DNA from 2 places in the Exiguobacterium sp. s166 genome. Region 2 is predicted to be linked to the other one. Evidence: riboswitches for the same ligand, from Rfam matches in the RefSeq annotation. Region 2 holds a riboswitch; the other holds the start of a gene.

Region 1 (11,438 bases), on a different contig from region 2:
ACCATGCCGACCGGGTTGCCCCGGCAACGGAAGCGACGCAAGGAAAAATTAACACCCATCTCTTAAACGAATTATCGCCGACGGCTGTCACGATTGGAAACAATGAAGGCATCACATTTCCGCATGACTGGCTGGCGGAACTATACAGCGATGCGACGTTCCCGGTGCTTGTCTCGAACTTGTCGGCCCCATTCGCCAAAGCCGGGATGATTCAGGAATTACCGACTGGGAAAGTCGGTATTTTTGGACTGACGGCGCCGTATTATGAATTGTACGAGTTACTTGGTTGGTCGATTGAGAATCCGTTTGAAGCAGCGGCCCGCGAAATCGAAGCCTTGCGGGATCAGGTCGATGTGCTGATCTGTCTGAGTCATCTTGGTTTTTATCAGGATGAAGACTTGGCGGAACGGTTCCCGGAACTGGACTTGATCATTGGATCGCATACGCATCATGTTCTCGATGATGGTGTCGTCCGAAACGGTGTACTGATTGCCCAGGCAGGAAAACACGGACAATATGCGGGTGAGATTTATCTGAATACGGATACGGGCGAAAAAGAAGCGGTTCTTCATGCGCTCGAATCCTATCCGGAAGATGAAGCGACAGCCGTTCTGCTTGATAAGGAACAGTATTTGGCAGAACGTCAGATGAAACAACCGATTGGCCGGACATCAGGTCTAGCGAATGACTGGTTTAATCCATCGCCGTTCACACAACTGCTTGCTGATACGATGCGGGACTGGTGTCAGGCGGATCTTGCCTGTGTGCCGGCCGGTATGCTGCTTGGTTCGTTGTCCCCGGGACCGGTTTCGTCTTACGATTTACACCGGCTTTGTCCGCATCCGATCAATCCGTGTAAAGTGACGATGACCGGAAACGAATTAAAACAATTCATCGCCGAAGTCGATACGAACCGCTTTGAACAGTTAAAAGTCCGCGGACTCGGCTTCCGGGGAAAGCTGATGGGCAAGATGCATTATGCCGGAAACCGGCAACATCTGGACGATGCGAAACATTACACCGTGGTCCTTCCGGATATGTTTACATTTGGTCCTTTATTTCCGGAAATCAAAGAAATGCCGAAAGAATATTTCATGCCGGAATTGTTACGGGATCTGCTCTTTGATCGCCTATCGGAGCAGTCAGAATTTGGTGAATTACCCATCCGCAAACACTGAATATTTGTTATACTGTAACAGAAATCAGGTCAGTTTTTTACGGATAAAGGGGGAAACCGATTCATGGGACGCAGAGAGATACAACGTAAACCAGAATGGCTGAAAATCAAGCTGAACACGAATGAGACTTACACAGAACTCAAAAGTATGATGCGTGAAAAAAAGCTTCACACGGTATGTGAGGAAGCAAAATGTCCGAACATTCACGAGTGTTGGGCTGTGCGCCGGACGGCGACATTCATGATTCTTGGAAGCATCTGTACACGTGCCTGCCGTTTTTGTGCCGTGACGACAGGACGTCCAAATGAACTTGACTTAGAAGAACCGAAACGCGTTGCGGAATCCGTTCGTCTGATGAATCTGAAGCATGCTGTCATCACAGCAGTTGCGCGTGATGACTTAAATGATTTCGGGGCAGGGGTATATGCAGAGACGGTACGGGAAGTCCGTCGCATGAACCCGGAAACATCAATTGAAGTCTTACCGTCCGACATGGGTGGGAACTTCGAAGCGTTGCAGACGCTGATCGAAGCCAAGCCGGACATCATGAACCATAACATTGAGACAGTTCGTCGTCTGACACCGACCGTCCGGGCGAAAGCAACATACGATCGGACACTTGAATTCCTGCGCCGTTCAAAAGAACTGGCTCCTGAAATTCCGACGAAATCGAGTCTGATGTTAGGTCTTGGGGAGACATGGGAAGAAATCTTACAGACGATGGATGACTTACGGGCGAATGATGTCGACATCATGACGATTGGTCAATATCTCCAACCGACGAAAAAGCACTTGGATGTCATCAAGTACTACACGCCGCAAGAGTTTGCCGAACTCAAGCAGATTGCGCTCGGAAAAGGGTTCTCGCATTGTGAAGCCGGTCCGCTTGTCCGTTCGTCTTATCACGCCGACGAACAGGTCAATGCTGCGAAAAAAAATAAAGCTGCTCTACCGATTGATTGATACTGACAGACCGTCCGCGCCATCTGCGAGGACGGTTTTCTGCTGTCTGACGATTCGTTTTCAATCATGATTATGGTAAGATAAAAGAAGCAGGGGGTGGAAAAATGATACAAGTCAATCGTGAAAGATATGAAATCGTCGAAGAAAAACGGGAAGGATTCCACGAAGAAGCCTTCATCGGCCGCTTTAGCGATGTGCTCGAAAAATATGACTACATCGTCGGAGACTGGGGACACGGACAATTGCGGCTCCGTGGTTTCTATGAAGATAACCATGAAAAAGCAACGTTCGATACAAAAATCTCCCATGTGGCGGATTATTTGTACGAATACTGCAATTTCGGCTGTGCCTATTTTATCGTCAAACGGATGGAATTCGTAGAAGGAGAAGAAGCACCACCTCGCTTCGACGGATCTTCAGCGAATACGTTAAAACTGAAACGGAAGTTTTCGGCGGCGAAAGAAGAGACGGAAGAAGAGCAGTAATCAAAATGACATCTGAAAAGACGTTTCTGAATGGGTGATTTCGGCTAATAGTATAGTATCACGCACCTATAGGGGGAACTATCCATGAGAATCGTCGGAATCTACCATTCAGTACCAGAAGTCGTCAGTGCTGTTCATGATTTACGTGTCGCAGGTGTTGTATCAACGGATTTAAAAGTCATTGCCCATGATCGATATGATTTGGAACAAATCGAGGAATTGGCAGATTTGAATAATCATCAAACATCAACACGTCTGTCGCAAGAAGAACACATGAATCTGTGGCAGGAGATCAAAGGGATCTTTAAAAAAGACAGTGCCGGTTCTTTACACAGTGATGTTCTCGAAGCAAGCGGCTTGACGAAAGATGATGTCAACCGTGCCAACAAAGCAGCGGAAGAGGGACAATTCGTCTTACTCGTCGGCGACGAAGCGGATCAACATTCTGAACGTAAAGCCCACGATGAATCAGATAATACTAACGTCTTTAGCGGTCCTAACACACTCAATGAGCGGAACGACCGGTTACTGTAACAGTAAAAAACAGCCAACTCCCTCGGGAATTGGCTGTTCTTTTGCTTACAGACCGATATAGTCGCGTAAGTATCCTTCAAGTTCATCCGCCGCTTCATCCTCTAAATCAAAGGCATGAGCGATATAGCCGGGTTCATCAAAGTCATCCGTACCGATGATGGCAAACCGGTTCGATAAGAGATTCAACACTAAAATCTTTCCGAAAAAATGTTCGGAATGGGTGATCGCTAAATCAAACCGGCTCGTCTCTCCGATCCAGCAAACGAATCGGGTTTTCGTCTGTTCGACGTCATCATATAAAAAATCACGTTCTTGCATCATCTGTCAGTTCCCTCATTTCCTTCATCTCTGCTTAGATTAAAGGGTTTGGGGAACCTTTTGCAAGTACGGTTTACGTGAAAGGCTGTGTTCTGCGATGACTTTCCGGATTGTCCGTGTTTTTGAGCGCATGACGAGTGATGTCGTCTCAACGATATCATCGGTCAAGAAACGGACTCCGTCGAGCATTTCGCCGGTTGTGACGCCGGTTGCAGCAAAGATGCAGTCGTCACTTTTAATCAGGTCATCGAGTGTCAACAATTGCAGCGGATCGGCAAGACCCATCCGGATGACACGTGCCGTTTCTTCCTCATTCATCGGGTGCAGACGGGCCTGCATGTCGCCCCCCATCGCCTTGACGGCCGCTGCCGTGATGACGCCTTCCGGTGCCCCACCGGTTCCGATGAAGATATCGATTCCTGTCGATGGCGAAAGCGGAGCGATTCCTGCTGACACATCGCCGTCTTCAAACAGACGGACACGGGCACCGACACGCATCGCGGCTTCCCGGAAGTGGTCATGGCGTGGACGGTCCTGCATGATGACGGTGACGTCTTCAATCCGTTTATGATTCAATTCCGCTGCTTTTTGAATGATGAATTCAAGCGGATCGTCAAGTGAGACATGGCCTTTTAAGTTCGGTCCGACGGTCAGTTTATCCATATACATATCCGGTGCGTGTAACAAGGCACCTTGATCGGCGACCGCGATGACGACCATCGCATTACCGAGACCTTTGGCAACGATGTTCGTCCCTTCGAGTGGATCGACTGCGATATCGACGATTGGTCCGTTTGACGTCCCGACTTTTTCGCCGATGAATAACATCGGTGCTTCGTCGAGTTCTCCTTCACCGATGACGACCGTTCCTGCCATGTTGACGGTGTTTAAGACTTCGCGCATGGCCGTTGTTGCCGCATCATCGGCTTCGTTCTTTTTCCCCCGGCCAATCCATTTGGCGGATGCCAGTGCAGCTGCTTCTGTTGCTCGGACGATTTCTAGTGCTAATTCGCGTTCCATCTATGAATAACCTCCAAGTCACTTAATGTGACATACTATTTTCGTAAAAATCTAAATTGAGGATAACACATTGGACAATGTGATGCAAACAGCCTTTCTGCTTTTCATGTTTCGCCGATAGAGCTAAAATGAAGGATGTGAGGGGGAATGTAAGGTGTATTTTGTAAATCGTGAAAAGATTGAACAAACCGTTGTTTGTTTTGAAACGGCATTGCGTCAAAGCAAAGAGTTAACGGGGGATGCTTTGACAGTTTCACTTGCGTGGGAACGGATCGGGTTTTTAGTGATTGAAAGTATCATCGATATCGGGAACAGTATGATTGATGGTTTCATCATGCGTGATCCGGGAAGTTATGAAGATATCGTCATGATTTTAGAAGATGAACGGGTCATCGATGCGTCACTTGCGACGAGCTTAAAACGGATCGTTGCATTGCGGACACGAATCGTCCGTGAATTTACGACATTGAGTACGGCAGAGATCCGGACTGTTCTTTTTGAGGAAGAAACGCAATTGCGTCGTTTTCCGGACGCCGTCCGACATTATTTAGAGACAGAACTCGGACCCGTCTCTGCATTTTTACCAAATGAGGAGTGAGCCAGGATGAAAGCACAAGGATATTTATTTGATTTAGACGGTACGATGTATAACGGGACAGAACCGGTCAAAGAAGCAGTCGATTTCGTGAACCGGTTGCAGGAAGAAGGCGTACCGTATCTGTTCGTCACGAACAATGCTTCGATGACGGCAGAAGCGGTCGCGGAAAAATTACGCGGCATGGGTGTCCACTCGAACGCGGAACACGTCTTAACAAGTGCGATGGCGACAGGTCGCTACATCGCAGAACTCGATCCGGGTGCGAAGGTCTATGCAATCGGAGAAGGCGGGCTGATTGATGCTCTTGAGCGTCAAGGCTTACAGGTCGTCGCAGACCAGCATGCCGACTATGTCGTCATCGGTCTTGACCGTCAGATTACGTATGAGAAGTTAGCGGTCGGAGCCCTCGCGATTCGGAGCGGAGCTCGTTTTATCTCGACGAACGGAGATATCGCGATTCCGACAGAACGCGGATTCTTACCGGGGAACGGCGCATTAACATCCGTTTTACGCGTGACGACAGAAAAAGAACCGTTTTATATCGGGAAACCGGAACCGGTCATGGTCAATATCGCAGCAGAAATGATTGGACTTGCGAAAGAAGACCTCATCATGGTCGGGGACAACTACCATACGGACATCTTGTTCGGCATCAATGGTGGCATCCGGACGATGCATGTCAATTCCGGCGTCCATACACCGGTCTTCATTCAAGGACAAGACGCGCAACCGACCTATATGGTCGATACGCTGGCGGAATGGATTCTCTAAACAAAAAAATCCCCATTGACGGATGTCAGTGGGGATTTTACTGATTAGAAAACTTGTTCGACTTCAACGACGCCGGCTACTTCTTCAAGCAGGGCACGTTCGATACCAGCCTTCAGTGTGATTGTTGAACTTGGGCAGCTGCCGCAAGCACCCATCAAACGGAGTTTGACGATACCATCTTCTACATCTACGAGTTCAACGTCTCCTCCGTCACGAAGAAGGAACGGACGCAATTTTTCGAGTACTTCGTTTACTTGATCAAACATTTCCATGCGTAAACACATCCTTTCTTATAGAATCATTGTAACAGGGTTGAAAAATGTTCTCAATCTGGAAAACTTGTATACTGAAAAAGAAGTGTAGAAAGAAAAGGGGGATATGGGATGGAAATCAAGGTATACGGGGCTGCGAAGACTTGTCCGAGCTGTGTCGGAGCACCGAGTTCCGAAGAGACGTACAGCTGGCTGCAAGCCGTTCTCGGACGAAAATACGGGACGACATTAACATTTGAATACGTCGATTTTGAAGATGAACCGTTTGAAGATGAGTGGGTGACAGCCTTAAAGGACGATGTCTATTTTTATCCGCTCGTCCTGCTCGATGGTGAAATGGTTGATGAAGGATACGTTCAACTGAAGAAAATCACCCAAGCGATTGATCAAAGAATCGAAAAAACGGCGCCGAAATGACCGGCGCCGTTTTTCTTATTTAATCTTTTTGTGTTTCCAAAGGACACCGGACTTCAGAAGACGCGGAACTTTTCCTGTCAAGGCTTGTTTCCCCATGACGATTCCGAAACCATCTGATTTTCCGAGTGACCCGAGCATCCCACGTAACTTGATCTCCGGCAGTTTCGGTAACTTCTTTCCAGCCCATTTCGCCTGCAGGACATCGACGACTTGATCGGCTTGATGTTCGGCGAGCTGACCGCTTGGTGCGTACGGCAGGCTGGCGCAATCCCCGATGACAAACACATTTTCATGTTCCGGCACATGGTGGTGTTCCGTCAGCTTGATCCGTCCGCCGCTGTCGGCTTCAAAACCGAGATCACGGACGACTTTGACCGGTTGTGTCCCGGCCGTCCAAATCGTCAAATTCGATGGATAGGCATCATCACCGTTTTGAACATCATCTGCCGTGACGAATGTGACGTTGGAGTTATTGATGACCTCGACATCATGCTCCTCGAACCACTCCTGGACGTAGGTCGAGACCTTATCCGAAAGGAACGACAAGACAGACGGTCCGCGGTCAAATAAGCGGATTTTTAAATCTTTCCGGCTTTCGTGCAGTTCACTGGCAAGTTCGACTCCGGATAGACCGGCTCCGACGATTGAGACAACCGCACCGGGAGAAAGTCCGCAAATCGCTTGTTGTGTTTTGCGCGACTCTTCAAGTGTCTGGATGCTGTACGTAAACTCTTGTGCGCCCGGTATGTTATGGTATTTATCTTCACACCCTAACGCGATGACTAAATCATCATAAAAAAGTTCCGTACCGTCTTGCAGATGGACGGAGTTCGTCTCGGGTGAAATCTTGATGACATGTCCATACTTATATGAGAGATGTTCTCCTTCCGGAAACGCAATCCGGACATCCCGGTCCGATAATGTTCCGGCAGCAAGTGCATAGTATTCTGTTTTTAACGCGTGATATGGTAAACGATCGACGAGCGTCACAGCCACGTCCTCATCCTTGAATCGTTCACAGATCCGCATACCGCCATATCCGCCACCTAAAACAACTAGTTGCTTCATAACTTAAAATCCCCCTTAGTTCCCCTAAATCAGTCTGACCTTGTATAATACGACATGAGGAAAGATAATTCCTGCCTGAAGGAGGAAAAAAAGTGAATCCGATTATTGAATTTTGTATCAGTAACTTAGCGACAGGGACCCAGGTCGTCATGCAACAACTCGAACGGGACCCGAATGTCGATGTTGTCGAATATGGTTGTCTTGGTTATTGCGGCATCTGCTCCCTCGATCATTTCTGTCTGGTTGACGGGGAAACCGTTGTCGGCGAGACGCCGGAAGAACTGCTTGAAAAGATTTATCAGAAAATCGAAGAGAATGAACTTTAAAAAAATCCCCGTGTCTCAGATGAGACCGGGGATTCGTGTCTGTCAGCGGGCGCAGCTTCGGACTTAGACAGTTTGTTGACGGCGCGTCATCCATGGCTTCAGTTTCAGGAACAGCGGAATGAAGAGTGCTGAGATGAACATCGCCTTGATGATGTTAAACGGCAGAATACCAGCCGTGATCGTCGTCCACTTGACGGCAGGGTCAAGCATGTAGTCCATACCGAAGAACCAAGCGTACGCTGGAAGAATCAAGATATAGTTGAGGATTGCAAGACCGAGTGCCATCGTGATTGTACCAGCGACAAGACCGGTTGCAAGACCTTTTGTAGATTTCTTTTTATGGTAGAACCAACTGACCGGAAGAATGAAAGCAACGCCAGCTGCGAAGTTGGCAAGTTCACCGACCGGAACACCACTTCCGCGGAAGATGTAGTACAGGACGTTTTTGAGTGCTTCGACGATGACGCCGGCTACCGGTGAGAACATGATGGCAGCAATCAAAGCAGGAACGTCACTGAAGTCAATCTTCAAGTAGTTCGGTAAAAAAGGAAGCGGGAAATTCAGTAGCATAAGAACAAACGAAATTGAACCTAACATGGATAATGTGACCATTTTTTGTGTGCGTTTCATACGAGTATAATCTCCTTTTGCTCGTTCCTCTCGATGAAGTATTGGCATGTCTGCGTCCAAAATAAACCCCCATCGAAGTGTTCGATAGGGGAGAAGTCCGCAGTAAACTAAACCTGACCGATTTTTGCAAAAACCGGTTCAAGAAAGAAACATGCCGCCATCTTCTCCCATCCAGACTATACTGTCGGCTCCTGAGTCACACAGAATCAGCAAATAGCGCCCTATTCGCTCGCGGGCTTCAGACGAATCGCCTGTTTACCGCCGGTCGGGAATTTCACCCTGCCCTGAAGATGGAACGATTTAATTTTTTTTGATACAACTCCTTTATACAACGAATTCAAGATTGTTTCAAGCAACTAGGTTTCGATTCCCCTTAAAATTGCGTATACTAATAAAAAAGGGAAGGTGATGACATGATTCATTTAACAGAAGCGGCCGCACTCCAAGTCAAAGAGATGATGTTGCAGGCGCCGGACGATGAACAAAATCTGCGCATGCTCGTTCAAGGTGGCGGATGCAGTGGTCTCTCCTACGGCATGGGCTTTGACAGTGAAAAAGAAACGGACTTAACTTTTGAGCAACACGGGGTTAAAGTCATCGTTGATCAAAAAGATTATCCGGTCGTCAAGGGACTGGAAGTAGACTATAAACAATCGATGCTCGGCGGCGGATTCACGATTACGAATCCGAATGCGATCGCGACATGCGGTTGCGGGACGTCGTTCCGGACGGCTACAAATGCCGGGACACCCGGTGGTTGCTAATCAAAAAACTTTTATCGCAGACGATGCCGTCTGCGTTTTTTTTGTTTTCAGCGCAAAGCGACAGGACTTTTTAAGGCACGTGGAGAAGAATTAACAAGAACGTTAGCACGCTATGACGAGGGAGGACTATCGATGCGAAAGGTACTGATTTTCGGTGGAACACGCTACTTTGGTCGACGGTTGGCATTACGGCTCACGGAATCGGGGGATGATGTGACGATTGTCACGCGTGGGGAACATACGCCGCCTGTCGCGAAGGGCTTGACATTTTTTAAAGGGGACCGGACATCAAGCAGTACAATGAAGGATCTTGGAAGTCAAAACTGGGATATCATCTATGACAATATCTGCTTTAATCCGTATCAGGCGAAGCTTGCTGTTGATGCATTCGAGGGGAAAGTCGGTCGTTACATTCTGACGTCGACGATGTCGGTCTATGAGCAGGGCGGGACAAATGTTTCCGAACGGTCCTATAATCCGTTTCCCGGGAAATACGACCTCGAAAAAGAACATGATTACGGCGAAGGAAAGCGTCAGGCGGAAAGTTATTTCTTCCAACGGGCGACTTTCCCCGTCATTGCCGTCCGTTTCCCGGTTGTCCTCGGACCGGATGATTACACGGAACGGCTGGTCTTTCATGTCAAACGCGCTTTGGCCGATCAGCCGATCGTTGCTGAAAACTTGTATGCGAAGGTGGGGTACATCTCAAGTTATGAAGCTGCAGCCTTCCTTGAATGGTGCGGCCGTTCGACAATGACCGGACCGATAAATGCCGCGAGTGACGGCGTGTTGTCGATTCAAGATTTGATGGATAAAATTGATCACGTGGCAGGAACGACATCGCGTTTTGAGACGGCAGGCGAAGAGCCGTCACCGCTTGCACCGGCACATGATTTCTATATGGATACGACAGCAGCCAAGCAGGCCGGTTATATCTTCCAACATGTCGACGACTGGCTCGATCGACTGATTGAAGAGGAGGTCCGTAACCACAAATGATTACGTTGATCAAACCAACGATACGCTTAGAACCGGAGTACCTCGAGTATTTGTTAGAATGGCAAGAATCCGGTGAATCCATCGTTCCGAGCGTCGTCAGTAAAACCTTCTTACCATTGGAAATTTTTTTAGAAGAACAGGAACAGGAGGAACGGATCGCGCCCGCTAATTGGGTGACCCATTCGACGTATTGGTTATATGACGGGGGAACGATCCTCGGGGCAGTAAATTTCCGACATGATTTAAACGATCAATTGCAACAAGTCGGCGGTCATATCGGATACGGGATTCGACCGAGTGAGCGGAACAAGGGATACGCGACAGAAGGATTACGCCAAGCACTGGGCGTGGCAAAGGAGCGGGGACTTAGCTCGGTCTTGATCACCTGCAGTTCAGAGAATGCCGCATCCGGCCGTGTAATCCTGGCAAACGGCGGTCAAGAGATTGAATCCTTTATCAAAGAAGACGGGACAACGGTCCGGCGTTTCGTCATTCCGTTATGAAATCAGGACCTGTGACGATCCGGCGTGCCGTTATGGAAGATGCTGGCGCGATTGCGCGGATTCAGATTAAATCTTGGCAGGAAACGTACCGGAAAATCATTCCGGATGCGTATTTTGATCAATTGTCACAGGAGAAGCGGGAACCGGGTTGGCGGAAAAGCCTTGCCGAAGGTCCGGTTTTCGTCGCGCTTGATCAGACAAACGAAATCGTCGTTTTTGCGAACGGTGGACCAAACAGGGAAAATGATGCGACGGAAGGAGAACTGTACGCGCTCTATCTTTTGAAAAGCCATCAGGGGCAAGGAACCGGTAAACGGTTGTTTGATCACGTGTTGGAAGATCTCGGACGGAAAGGCTTCCCGTCCTGTATTGTAAGTGTGCTGGCAGATAACCCGTCCCGTCACTTTTACGAACGTTTCGGCGGACGACTCGTTTCCGAACAATCAATCGCGCGGGGCGGGAAACAACTGGTCGAGTATACGTATCGGATTCTATTTGAATCATCATCCGACAGTTGAGTCAAAAAAAACAGCGTCCCTTCGATCCTGAAATCGAGGTGGCGCTGTTGTTGGTTATACCTTAATGATTTTTA
Region 2 (11,438 bases):
CAAAAAGATAAGCAACGGCGGTCCCCAGACAAAATCCGATACCGTACCAATCCACTCACTGAACGCTGTCCCCATTCTGTTTCCCCTCCTTCAATTCGATATGTACTTTTCTATCTTTTCAGAATTTACAGATTATTGTCAATGGTTAATTTTCTGTGCAGACGATTGCCTAGCTTATATTGTTGTATTCTTTTTACTGCTCACTAAAAGGGGCTGACTCAAAAAGGAATCTCTCGTCCTTTCACGCCCTTTCCTCAGGCGAGACACAAGCCAGTTTCCCTTCCTGATCCAGGCAGGAAACCGGGTCTTGTTTGTCTCTGCCAGCGTGAAACGAGTGATTCCTGTTTAAACGGGATAAGGGTGGCAGAATTATAATCTGCCACCCTTATCTTTGGAGAGACTGAATTTTGAGTCAGTCCCTTTTCAGGTCAATCAGTTTCTTCTTATTGCTTGCTGCTCGGCAACTCCTGTGCGTCTTTTGCTTCCGCCGGCAACTCAATCGATTTAATCTCATTGAATTTCGAGAATACAGATTCGTTTTTCATCGTAAATTCCGTTCCTTCTTCAATCTCAAACGCCATTTCCATATCAAGCGTCTTTGGATAGTAGGTTTTTGCATCATACGTCATCGAGTACTCCATCTTTTTATAATCCACTTGATCCATGACCTCTTTCATTTGGGCAAGCTGTCCGGATTGTTCAAGAGAATCCTTCATGAAGGCTTTCAGTTGATCGCCTTTCAAATCGACATCGATTTGATAGACATCACCTTCTTTTTTCATCGTCCAATTGTCTTTATATTTTTTGAGTAACTTCAGACTTTGTTCTGTCGATGCCGACGACTCCATGTTTTCTAACATATCCCCTAGTTCCGATGTATCTTGTACCAACCATTGTCCGGATTGCGACATATACATTTTATCATCCACGAGATACAGTTCCGTTTCGACATCGGTCCCGTCTTCTGCATTTTTCATTGTCATCTTTTGATACATCGTCATCGGCTTTTGGATGATGTCTGCCGAAATCTTTTGACTGATCGGCATACCGCCAACTTCCGACATCATGTCACTGTCCATATGAAACGACTTGATGTTTTCTTGTGCGCTTGACGCTTTTTTCAGCAACTCCGTATTCGAAAGCTGTTTGGAACCGTTCTCCCCTTGACCATCTTCTATGGTCTCGTTATTACACCCTGCCAGTCCAATCGTTGCCGTAAGGAGACCGACCGTCATCCACCTTGTCTTCTTCATCGTCATTCCTCCTTGAAATTGATTATCTTTCTTTACGAGCTGTCACTGAAAAATGTTTCAAAACCATTTCTTATCTTATTACCGTTCTGACTGTTTTTTACTCATCGACCTTCCTGTCCGACGTAAAGTTTTCTGTTTGATTCTTAACAAAACTTTACATCCCTCAAATGTTCGTTTTACACTCTACCGCTAAAGTTAGTCCTGTAGATCTGATCCGATACTAAACTATTTATTTATTTTCCTGAAGGAGGAACAATCCATGAAGTTAAAACGAATCATTCCCATTCTTGCCTTGTCGACCCTTTCCTTAAGTACGATGGTCTCGATGAACGACGCTGAGGCTAAGACGAAACATGCAAAATCACCGGAAATCCGGAATGTCATCTTCCTGATCGGGGACGGGATGGGTGTCTCGTATACGTCAGCCCACCGGTACTTAAAAAATGATCCTTCGACGCCGGTCGCGGAAAAAACGGCATTTGATCAATATCTCGTCGGACAACAGATGACCTATCCGGAAGACCCGGAGCAAAACATCACGGATTCCGCATCCGCCGCGACGGCGATGTCGTCCGGTGTCAAAACATATAATGCCGCGATTGCCGTCGACAATGATAAATCAGAGGTCAAGACGGTCCTTGAAGCAGCGAAAGAACGCGGAAAATCGACGGGACTTGTTGCGACATCCGAAATTACACACGCGACACCGGCTTCATTCGGCGCGCACGATGAGAACCGGAAAAACATGAATGCGATTGCGGACGACTACTTCAAGGAGCGGGTCAACGGCAAACATAAGATCGACGTCCTGCTCGGAGGCGGGAAATCAAACTTCGTCCGTCCGGATACCGATTTGACGAAAGCGTTTAAGAAAGACGGTTACAGCTACGTCACGAATCTGGATCAAATGCAGGCGGATAAAAACAAACAGGTCCTCGGTCTGTTTGCGGACGGTGGTCTGCCGAAACGCATCGACCGGGAATCATCCGTTCCGTCACTCGAACAGATGACGAATTCCGCCATCAAACGACTTGATTCAAACAAAAAAGGCTTCTTCCTGATGGTTGAAGGAAGTCAAATCGACTGGGCCGGTCATGACAATGACATCGTCGGTGCCATGAGCGAGATGGAAGACTTCGAACGTGCCTTCAAAGCGGCAATCGCCTTTGCCAAAAAAGACAAGCACACGCTTGTCGTGGCGACAGCCGACCATTCGACCGGCGGTTACTCGATTGGAGCGGATGGTATCTATAACTGGTTCGCCGAGCCGATCAAGGCGGCGAAAAAGACACCAGACTTCATGGCAGCAAAAATCATCGAAGGTGCCGATGTCAAAAAAACGTTGACGACATATATCGACCAGAAGAAACTCACCCTGACGGAAGATGAAATCGAGTCCGTTACACGTGCTGCGGAATCGAAGAAACTGCTTGATGTCGACAATGCGATCGAAGCCATCTTCAATGAACGGTCGCACACCGGCTGGACGACAGGCGGACATACGGGTGAAGACGTTCCCGTCTATGCGTTTGGTCCAGCGAAGGAACGGTTTGCCGGACAAGTCGATAATACGGATCATGCCAAAATCATCTTCGATTTACTGAAGTCGAAGAAATAAGGAGACTTTCCATGAAACAGATACTTGCTGCCTTGATGCTCGGGACGATTCTTTCGGGTTGCGGCACTACGCCAGACACCGTCCAAGAGAAGTCATCAGAAAAGTCGGCCCCGAAACAGGAAACACCGGTATCGATCGAAAAGTCTGCCGCATATGTCCCGAACCCGCAATTACCAGATGACCGGAAACTGACGAAAGTCGACGCATCGGTTACCGACGACAAAGGCGAATTGACGTTAAAACAGTTTGTCCGTCCCGACGTGACACGAACGATCGGACCGATCACGATGAAAGTCGAAGAAGTGAAAGTGTTCCATGCCCGGCCGAGTTACGGGATGATTGATTTCTTCCACGGGTTTACGCATGAGGAATCGTTTGACCTCGTCAAGACACGTGTGACGATCACGAACAGAGGCGATGAGCCGGTCACGTTTAACCCCGTCGCTCACTTCAGGCTCGATGCAAAAACCGAGAAGACACTGCAAGACGATGTCTACCTCGAGTCGCTCGCTGCGACATATGCCCCCGGCGAGACACGAAGCGGAAACTTCGGTTTCATTATCGAACAACCGCTCACATCAGTCGAGTTGTTGACGAGTGATGTCCTCAGTGCGAAACGTGATGTGCTTGGAAAAGGTTCGTCCCTTTCTTTGCGCTTATAATGCTAAAAGACCAAAAGACGATCCCTTCCTGTTTTGCTGGAAAGGATCGTCTTCTTTTTTAGTAAAGAGCCGGAATTTGTTCTGCGGGCATCGGGCGACCAAAGTAATAACCTTGCATCCGCGAGCATTCCAACCAATTTAGAACGTTGACCTGCTCGAGCGTCTCGACACCTTCCGCGATGACCTCAAGATCGAGTGACTTCGCTAAATGGATGATGGATGAAATCATCGAGTAGCCGGTCGTCGTCGGTTGGATTTTTTCGACGAACTCGCGGGGAATCTTCAATGTATCAATCGGGAAGTCCGCTAAACGGGATAAGGAAGAGTAGCCGGTTCCGAAGTCATCAATCGAAATCGTAAAGCCGAGTTCTTTTAAGCGATTCATCGTCACGACGGTTTCTTCGATATCTTCGACAGCTGAGACTTCCGTGATTTCAAGATCGATACGCGTCGGATCAACACTTGTTTCCTCTACTAAACGAATCAAAGTCAGGACGAACGTCGGATGATGAAACTGTTGCATCGAGACATTCAGTCCAACCTTCAATGTGACTCCTTCATCTTCCCACCGTTTTGCCTGTAAAAACCCTTCGCGTAACACCCATTCACCAAGCCGGATAATCATGCCGACTTCTTCCACCATCGGAATGAAATCGTTTGGTGCAATCATTCCGAGTTCCGGATGATTCCAACGGATCAGTCCTTCGACACCGACCATCTTATACGTGACCGTATCGACTTGCGGCTGATAATGTAAAATCAATTGATTGGTTTCAATGGCAATCGGCAGCTCCGATTCGAGTCGCAAGCGGTAGGACGCTTTTTCGGCAATATCTTCAAAGAAGATGATGGATTTACCGCCACCCGATTTTGCCTGATACATCGCAAGATCGGCCTGCTTCAGCAACGTCACGACGTGTTTTCCCGCTGTCCGCTGACATATGACGGCTCCGATACTTGGATTGGAAATCAATTCGATTCCTTCAATCGCATACGTTCGTTTTAAGTCATCGAGCAGACGGGCCGTTCGGCTTCTGCCCTGCTCATCCGACGTAACATCCCGCAAGATGACGGTAAACTCATCTCCGCCTTGACGGGCGACGATATCGTCCGGATTGACGGCTTCTTGCAGGCGCTCTGCCACTTGAATCAACAACTGATCGCCGACATGGTGACCGAACGAATCATTGACGAGTTTAAAGTCGTCGAGATCAATAAAACAGAGAATGATGGTTTCTTCCTTCCGCTCTTCTTCGACTAAATGGTGCAATACTTCTTCAAAGTAGGTCCGATTGATGACCCCGGTCAAATGATCGTAATAAGCAAGCCGGCGGATTTTTAATTCATTTTCCCGGATGGTCGTGATATCCTGCCCAATCCCGTACATCCCGACGAATCGATCCCGGACGCGAATCGGAATGTTGGTTACATTCAGCAAAACATCTGGACCGCCAGATTTTTGGAAAACAGTTTCAAATTGCTGTGCTGTCGCCTTGTCTGTCGATGTCTGTTGCCATGTCGTGAACTGCCGATACGTTTTGCCAATCAATTCCTCCGCATCCTGCTCCGTCAATTTTTCGAACGAAGGATTCGCGCTTTCAATACGTCCCTTCAAGTCAAGTGAATAGATGGCATCCGGATGGTAAGTAAACAAAGACTTATACCGTTCCTCACTCACTTCTAACTCGTCCGCTTTATGATGAATTTCTTCAATTAATTCTTGGTGACTCAAAATCATTAGAATCTGGCGGACTAAAATCAGGAGAATCGTGATAGCGCAACCTATCATTAAGCCATTCATTGCTTCATTTTGGCGTGCATAAAAGGTCATCGTTGAAAATAAAAATATGACTAACAGATATGGTAAAAACATTTTCCCGATCGGTGCACGTCTTCGTCGCGTTGTTTCTTTCTGTTGCCTTTTTTGTACGGGATTATCCAAATGACCAGATATACTAATCGTCAGTAAACCAATGACAAACAATGGATCAATCAACCGGATGACATCCTCACCGCTGACGGTCGTCACATAGACAAACGATGTATCTGCGCCGACCTGTAACAACAATCCGATGAACAAACACTGAAACATACGTCGTCGTTTTTGCCACTCGTGTTTCTCAAATAAATAATAGATACTGATCATACAAAATAACAGAACGATATCGCACATCGGGTAAGCAAAGGCCAGGACGAATTCCGCTTTCGAGGTGAACGGTTCGTCAAACAGCGGACGGATTAAGAAAAACCAACTGTAGGTAACAGCGACCGTCATAACGATGGCGATATCAAATATAAAGCTGACTAAACGAGCTTTTGTGACATGGCGTTGGATTGCGTGTAGAAAGGCCACTAAAAAGAAGACAGATTGCAACACGTAAAAAAGATCCGAGATACCGGGAAAGGGAACTTCGACTTGAAGAATATTCTCATACGTCCCCCACATCAATTCGGCAATCAGATAACTTCCTGTTCCGTATGCAAGGTAGAGAAAAAAATGTCCTTCTTGTTGGTCCGGTTCTCGTTGCGCCTGAACCAACAAACATGTCGCAAACGCGCAACCGAGTATGGAAAACAAGTTACTGCCCCAAGCTGACAACTCTGGCTGGTTTGCAAAAATAATCAGCCAAAGATAGTAAATTGTAATAAAGCAGACGATAACAGGCAGATAATAAGCTTTTTTTGAACGCACCATCTTCCTTTCCACCCTTCTGTAAAGAGTCTTTCCCTTATCATTAGGGATGGAGTTCGTAAAGTCCTGCCAGAATAAAAAAAGAGACCTGTTCCATTCGGAAACAGGTCTCAAGACTCAGTTATTTCATTAAATAGTCCGTAACAGGTTCGCCATCTCGATTGCTGAGACCGCTGCTTCGTATCCTTTGTTCCCCGCTTTCGTTCCCGCCCGTTCGACGGCCTGTTCAATTGAGTCAGTCGTCAGGACACCGAAGATAATCGGCACCCCTGTTTCACGTGACGCGCCGGCGACACCTTTCGCGACTTCGTTGCAGACATAATCGTAGTGTGATGTCGCACCGCGAATGACGGCACCGAGTGTGATGACAGCGTCATACTTTCCGCTTTTCGCAAGCTTTTCCGCGACGAGCGGAATCTCGAACGCTCCCGGAACCCATGCTGTATCGACAGCATCCGCAGCGACTCCGTGACGACGGAACGCATCGTTTGCTCCACCGACCAGTTTCGATGTAATCAATTCATTGAATCGTGCTGCGACGATTGCGACGCGTAGTCCTTCACCTGTTAAAAATCCTTCGAATACCATGTTATTGTCCTCCTTGGATATCGAGCAGATGCCCGAGTTTCGTTTGTTTGGTTTGCAGATACTGCTTGTTTTCCGGTACCGGGTCAATCTCAAGCGGAATCCGCTCGAGCACCGTAATACCGTGTTGTTCCAGTGCCTGTTGTTTTTCCGGATTATTCGTCATCAGCCGAATTTTCGTGACACCTAAATCGTGTAACATCGCGGCTGCGACTTTGTAATCCCGTAAATCCGTCGCATACCCGAGCGCGTGATTCGCTTCGACCGTATCGAGTCCCTGCTCCTGCAACTCATAGGCTTTCAGTTTCGCCATCAAGCCGATACCGCGCCCTTCCTGGCGCAGGTAGAGTAACGCTCCGCCTTCATGTCCGATGCGTGCCAGTGCTGCGTCAAGTTGCGGACCGCAATCACAGCGTTTTGATCCGAAGACGTCTCCCGTCAGACATTCCGAATGCAGCCGGACGAGCATTCCGTCTTCCGGCTCTCCCGACAGGACGGTCACGTGTTCTTTTTGATCAGGCGTCGTATAGCCGAGCATCCGAAACGCACCGTGCGCGGCCGGAAGCAGGACGTCCGCTTCGCGCCGGACAGGACGTTCGAGATACGTGACGAGGGCATCGATTGTAATCATCTTCAGCCCGTGGACTTCTTTATAGGTCAGTAAATCATCCACGCGCGCCATCGTCCCGTCCTCTAAGATGATTTCACAAATGACAGCTGCTTCAGCACTTCCGGCAAGCCGTGCCAAATCCACACCGGCCTCCGTATGTCCACGCCGTTCCCGGACACCGCCCTCTTTCGCAATCAAGGGGAAAATATGACCGGGACGCTTAAATTGTTTTGCCTCATCCGTCAGCATCCGTTGAATCGTCAACGCACGTTCCGCGGCACTGATGCCGGTCTTCGCTTCTTCATGATCGATGCTGATCGTAAACGCCGTCCCGTGCGGATCGGTATTGTGATCTGTCATCGGATTCAGCTCAAGGCGTTCTGCAAGTTGCGGGCTGACCGGAACACAGACGAGTCCTTTCCCGTACGTGATCATGAAGTTGATTTGTTCGGGTGTCGCATGTTCCGCGAGGAGAATCAGGTCCCCCTCATTTTCCCGGTTTTCATCATCACAGACGATGATCGGACGTCCGTGTTTTAATTCTTCAATCGCTTCTTCTACGAGATCAAATCCGTTCATCCTGCTCCGCCTCCTAAAAATGCCGACCAATCCGTTTTTTGTTCCTGCTGTGTAAAGTGATACAAATGTTTTGCCATCAAATCACACTCGATATTGACGAGTGCCCCGCTTTGCAACCGGTCGAACGTCGTCACCTGTCGGGAGTGCGGAATCAATGAGATGATTAAACTGTTCGGTTCCACGTGTTGGATCGTCAAGCTCGTTCCGTTGATCGCAATCGAGCCTTTCGGAATACAGTATTTACTCCACTCCCCGGTCTCGATCCGGTATTCCATCGCTTCACCGTCCGGTCGACGGCTTAAGAACCGGGCTGTTCCGTCAATGTGTCCGCTGACGAAATGACCGCCAAACCGTCCGTTAGCCGGCATCGCCCGTTCGAGCTGAACCGGTGTGCCGACCCGCAACGTCTGAAGGGACGTTGCCCGAATCGTTTCGTGAACGGCGTCCGCCGTGAACCCGGTCGCCGTCATCGCCGTGACCGTTAAACAAATCCCGTCGACGGCGATGCTGTCGCCGATCTTCGTTTCTTCAAGAACATGCCGCGCCTCGATTTCGAGCGCTAAACCGTTCGGGCGCGGAACTTTTCGTTTAATCGTCCCGACTTCTTCAATCAATCCCGTGAACATAAGCCGTCTCCTTTCCGCGTATAACGCAGATGGACATCCTGTCCGATTTGCGCGACGTCGGTTAAATCGAACCGGTCTTCAATCTCGATTGTGCTTGTCAATCCGGTCGTCCCTTGTAAGACGGACGGGGCTTGATAGATTTCAAGACGATCGACAAGGTCTGCTTCTAAAAATGACGACTGAATCGTTGGTCCGCCTTCAATCAACAAACTGCGGATCCCCTGGTCGTACAATATGTCTAAAATCTGATTCGGTGTCGTATACGTGCCGACGAGAATCGTGACGTTCGATTGAATTGAGACACGCGGTTGTTCCGTCAGCCAGTATGTCGGATTCAAACCGTCCCGAAAGACTTGGGCGCTTTCCGTCAAACGTCCACGACGGTCGACGACGACCCGAATCGGTTCAGGTCCGGCTTCCGTGCGTAACGTCAATGCGGGATCATCGATTAAAATCGTCTCACTCCCGACTAAGATGGCGTCATGTGTTGCCCGCAGCTCACGTCCTGCCGCCCGGGCTGCATCTGATGTAATCAGGCGTTGCTCACCTGTCGTGACGACACCGTTTAAACTTTGGGCGACTTTGACGGTGACGACCGGTCGTTTCCGCTCGAGACTTTGCCAAAACGGTGTATAAAATCGAACCGCTTCGTCTTCGAGTAATCCGGTTTCGACCGTCAGTCCGGCTTCACGCAGACGCGTAATACCTTGTCCGGCGACGATTGCATGCCGATCTTCCGTTGCGACGAACACCCGCTTGATGCCGGCGGCTAAAATCGCCTCCGTACAGGGCGGTGTCTTTCCATGATGGTTACACGGTTCGAGTGTGACATAGAGATCCGCACCACGCGCCGCTTCTCCTGCCATGTTTAATGCTTCGACTTCCGCATGCGGACCACCCGCAAACCGGTGGGCACCGAAGCCTATCACTTTTCCATGTTTCGTAATGACACAACCGACACTCGGATTTGGACTCGTTTGTCCGTCCAGCATCCGTGCCAACTGCATCGCCTGGTGCATTCGATTATTCATATTTCCGCTCCTTTCAAAAGAAAAGACGCCGCTGCATTTGCAGGGCGTCATGATTGAAGGATCACGAAAGAAACGTCTTGTTTTCTGTTCAAAAGCATACAGAAATAGACCTTTTCCCGAACAGATTTTTTCAGAAAATGGTTTCAAGCACATTTTTTCGTTCTTCTCCCATCCGGACTTTACCGTCGGCCCTGGAATCACACCAAGTCAGCCACAATGCGTACATTGTGGGTCGCGGGCTCGTCGATTCGAAAATCATCGCATTACCGCCGGTTGGGATTTTCACCCTACCCCGAAGAACTGGTTATTCAGTTGTACAGGTCAAGACTAGCACAGGTTATTTTAAAATACAAAAGAGAATTTGTTTTCTTTTTTCCGGTTCAACAAAAAAAGTATGGTTTGGCCCGCCCGGTCGTCTTGATGACATCCGGTCGGACCAACACATACTTCTGTCTTTCGCTGTTACGTCAAGTAACCGTTTTTCCGGTCGTGGAACTCCTGTTTGACCGTCCCGAGTAACGAGTCATCCGTCAGCAGACGGAACGCCGTCCGGGCCAGGATTTTCGCTCCCGTGATCAAGGCTTCGTCGCCTTGTTCCGATTTCGCCGCCTCCCGGAAACTTTCCGTATGGGCAACTAAGTCGTCTGCTCCAATCTTGATGTACGGATGGATCGTCGGCAGGACCTGGCTGATGTTGCCGGCGTCGGTCGAACCGAGACCCTGCCGTTCATCGGTCTTGACGTCTTCCCCAAGCGCCGTCGCTTCTTCCCGGAAAATCTCGTCAAACGTCCGGTTGAACAACAGGTTATCGACTTCGTTTTGGAAGGCGATGATCTCAAGCGTCGCTCCGGTCGCAAGGGCTGCCCCTTCGGCAACGGCTTTGACTTTTGCCGTCACCGCATTCAGCCGTTCGCGTGTCGTCGCCCGGATGAAGAAACGGGCTTTGGCATACTCCGGAATGATGTTCGGCGCATCTCCACCATCGGTAATGATTCCGTGAATCCGGATGTCACTCGGCAACTGTTGCCGTAACGCATTGATTCCGTTAAACAACTGAATGACGGCATCCAGGGCATTGATCCCTTCTTCCGGCGAAGCTGCCGCATGGGCCGGTTTACCGGTAAAGGCAAAATCGAGCGGATCAACGGCGAGCGAAGAACCGGTAATCCGGGTCTGTCCGGACGGATGGACCATTAAGGCCGCATCGATGCCCGTCAGCAGATTGTGTTTGACGAAACTCCCTTTCGCACTGCCGTTTGGTCCGCCTTCTTCCGCCGGTGTCCCGAGGACGACGACACTGCCGCCGACTTCATCCAGAACTTGACTGACGGCAATCGCTGCTGCGACACTTGTCGTGCCGATGATGTTGTGTCCGCATGCGTGACCGATTCCCGGCAAGGCATCATATTCAGCTAGAAAAGCGATCGTTGCTCCCGGTTTATCCGAGACCTTCCGGGCGAGAAACGCTGTCTCGTGTCCGGCCACACCAAGTTCGACTGTAAACCCTTCGGCTGTCAGGCGTTCCGTATGATGACGCGACGCAAAATATTCTTCATTGCCGATTTCCGGTGTCGCATGAATCCGATGGCTCGTCTCAAGATACGACTCCCGTTTTTGCTCAATATCCTGTTCAATCGTTTGTGTCAGGTTTTGCCGTCTCGTCTGAATTGTCATTTGGGTCACGCTCCTTTTGGTTTTTGGTTATTCTCCGATATCGCTGAGAGGGACGAACGTTGGAATCGTGCTGCCTTTGTACTCTTTTTTGATGAAGGCAGCGACGTC

What was found. A riboswitch is a leader RNA that binds a small molecule or an ion and turns the genes downstream of it on or off. The one in region 2 is predicted to bind FMN.
Region 1: linked by a shared signal. The riboswitch ahead of KNP93_RS02835 (ECF transporter S component) and the one ahead of ribD (bifunctional diaminohydroxyphosphoribosylaminopyrimidine deaminase/5-amino-6-(5-phosphoribosylamino)uracil reductase RibD) in region 2 are both predicted to bind FMN.

Annotation. Positions count from the first base shown of each region.
Region 1 is NZ_JACSMU010000001.1:567,414-578,851, reverse strand. It holds gene KNP93_RS15830 (bifunctional metallophosphatase/5'-nucleotidase) at 1-1,178, shown strand, start outside; gene lipA (lipoyl synthase) at 1,242-2,141, shown strand; gene KNP93_RS02885 (YutD family protein) at 2,246-2,626, shown strand; gene KNP93_RS02880 (general stress protein) at 2,711-3,160, shown strand; gene KNP93_RS02875 (DUF3055 domain-containing protein) at 3,206-3,481, opposite strand; gene glpX (class II fructose-bisphosphatase) at 3,518-4,498, opposite strand; gene KNP93_RS02865 (DUF86 domain-containing protein) at 4,653-5,096, shown strand; gene KNP93_RS02860 (TIGR01457 family HAD-type hydrolase) at 5,103-5,867, shown strand; gene KNP93_RS02855 (NifU family protein) at 5,912-6,139, opposite strand; gene KNP93_RS02850 (DUF1462 family protein) at 6,251-6,556, shown strand; gene KNP93_RS02845 (NAD(P)/FAD-dependent oxidoreductase) at 6,572-7,624, opposite strand; gene KNP93_RS02840 (YuzB family protein) at 7,717-7,950, shown strand; gene KNP93_RS02835 (ECF transporter S component) at 8,014-8,580, opposite strand; FMN riboswitch at 8,736-8,876, opposite strand; gene KNP93_RS02830 (HesB/IscA family protein) at 8,994-9,344, shown strand; gene KNP93_RS02825 (NAD-dependent epimerase/dehydratase family protein) at 9,477-10,343, shown strand; gene KNP93_RS02820 (GNAT family N-acetyltransferase) at 10,340-10,846, shown strand; gene KNP93_RS02815 (GNAT family N-acetyltransferase) at 10,843-11,364, shown strand; gene KNP93_RS02810 (NAD(P)/FAD-dependent oxidoreductase) at 11,426-11,438, opposite strand, start outside.
Region 2 is NZ_JACSMU010000008.1:72,664-84,101, reverse strand. It holds gene KNP93_RS14300 (alanine/glycine:cation symporter family protein) at 1-75, opposite strand, end outside; gene KNP93_RS14295 (DUF6612 family protein) at 444-1,253, opposite strand; gene KNP93_RS14290 (alkaline phosphatase) at 1,513-2,871, shown strand; gene KNP93_RS14285 (DUF4352 domain-containing protein) at 2,883-3,533, shown strand; gene KNP93_RS14280 (EAL domain-containing protein) at 3,592-6,228, opposite strand; gene ribH (6,7-dimethyl-8-ribityllumazine synthase) at 6,355-6,813, opposite strand; gene ribB (3,4-dihydroxy-2-butanone-4-phosphate synthase) at 6,815-7,999, opposite strand; gene ribE (riboflavin synthase) at 7,996-8,625, opposite strand; gene ribD (bifunctional diaminohydroxyphosphoribosylaminopyrimidine deaminase/5-amino-6-(5-phosphoribosylamino)uracil reductase RibD) at 8,610-9,656, opposite strand; FMN riboswitch at 9,813-9,960, opposite strand; gene KNP93_RS14255 (M20 family metallopeptidase) at 10,119-11,330, opposite strand; gene KNP93_RS14250 (MetQ/NlpA family ABC transporter substrate-binding protein) at 11,358-11,438, opposite strand, start outside.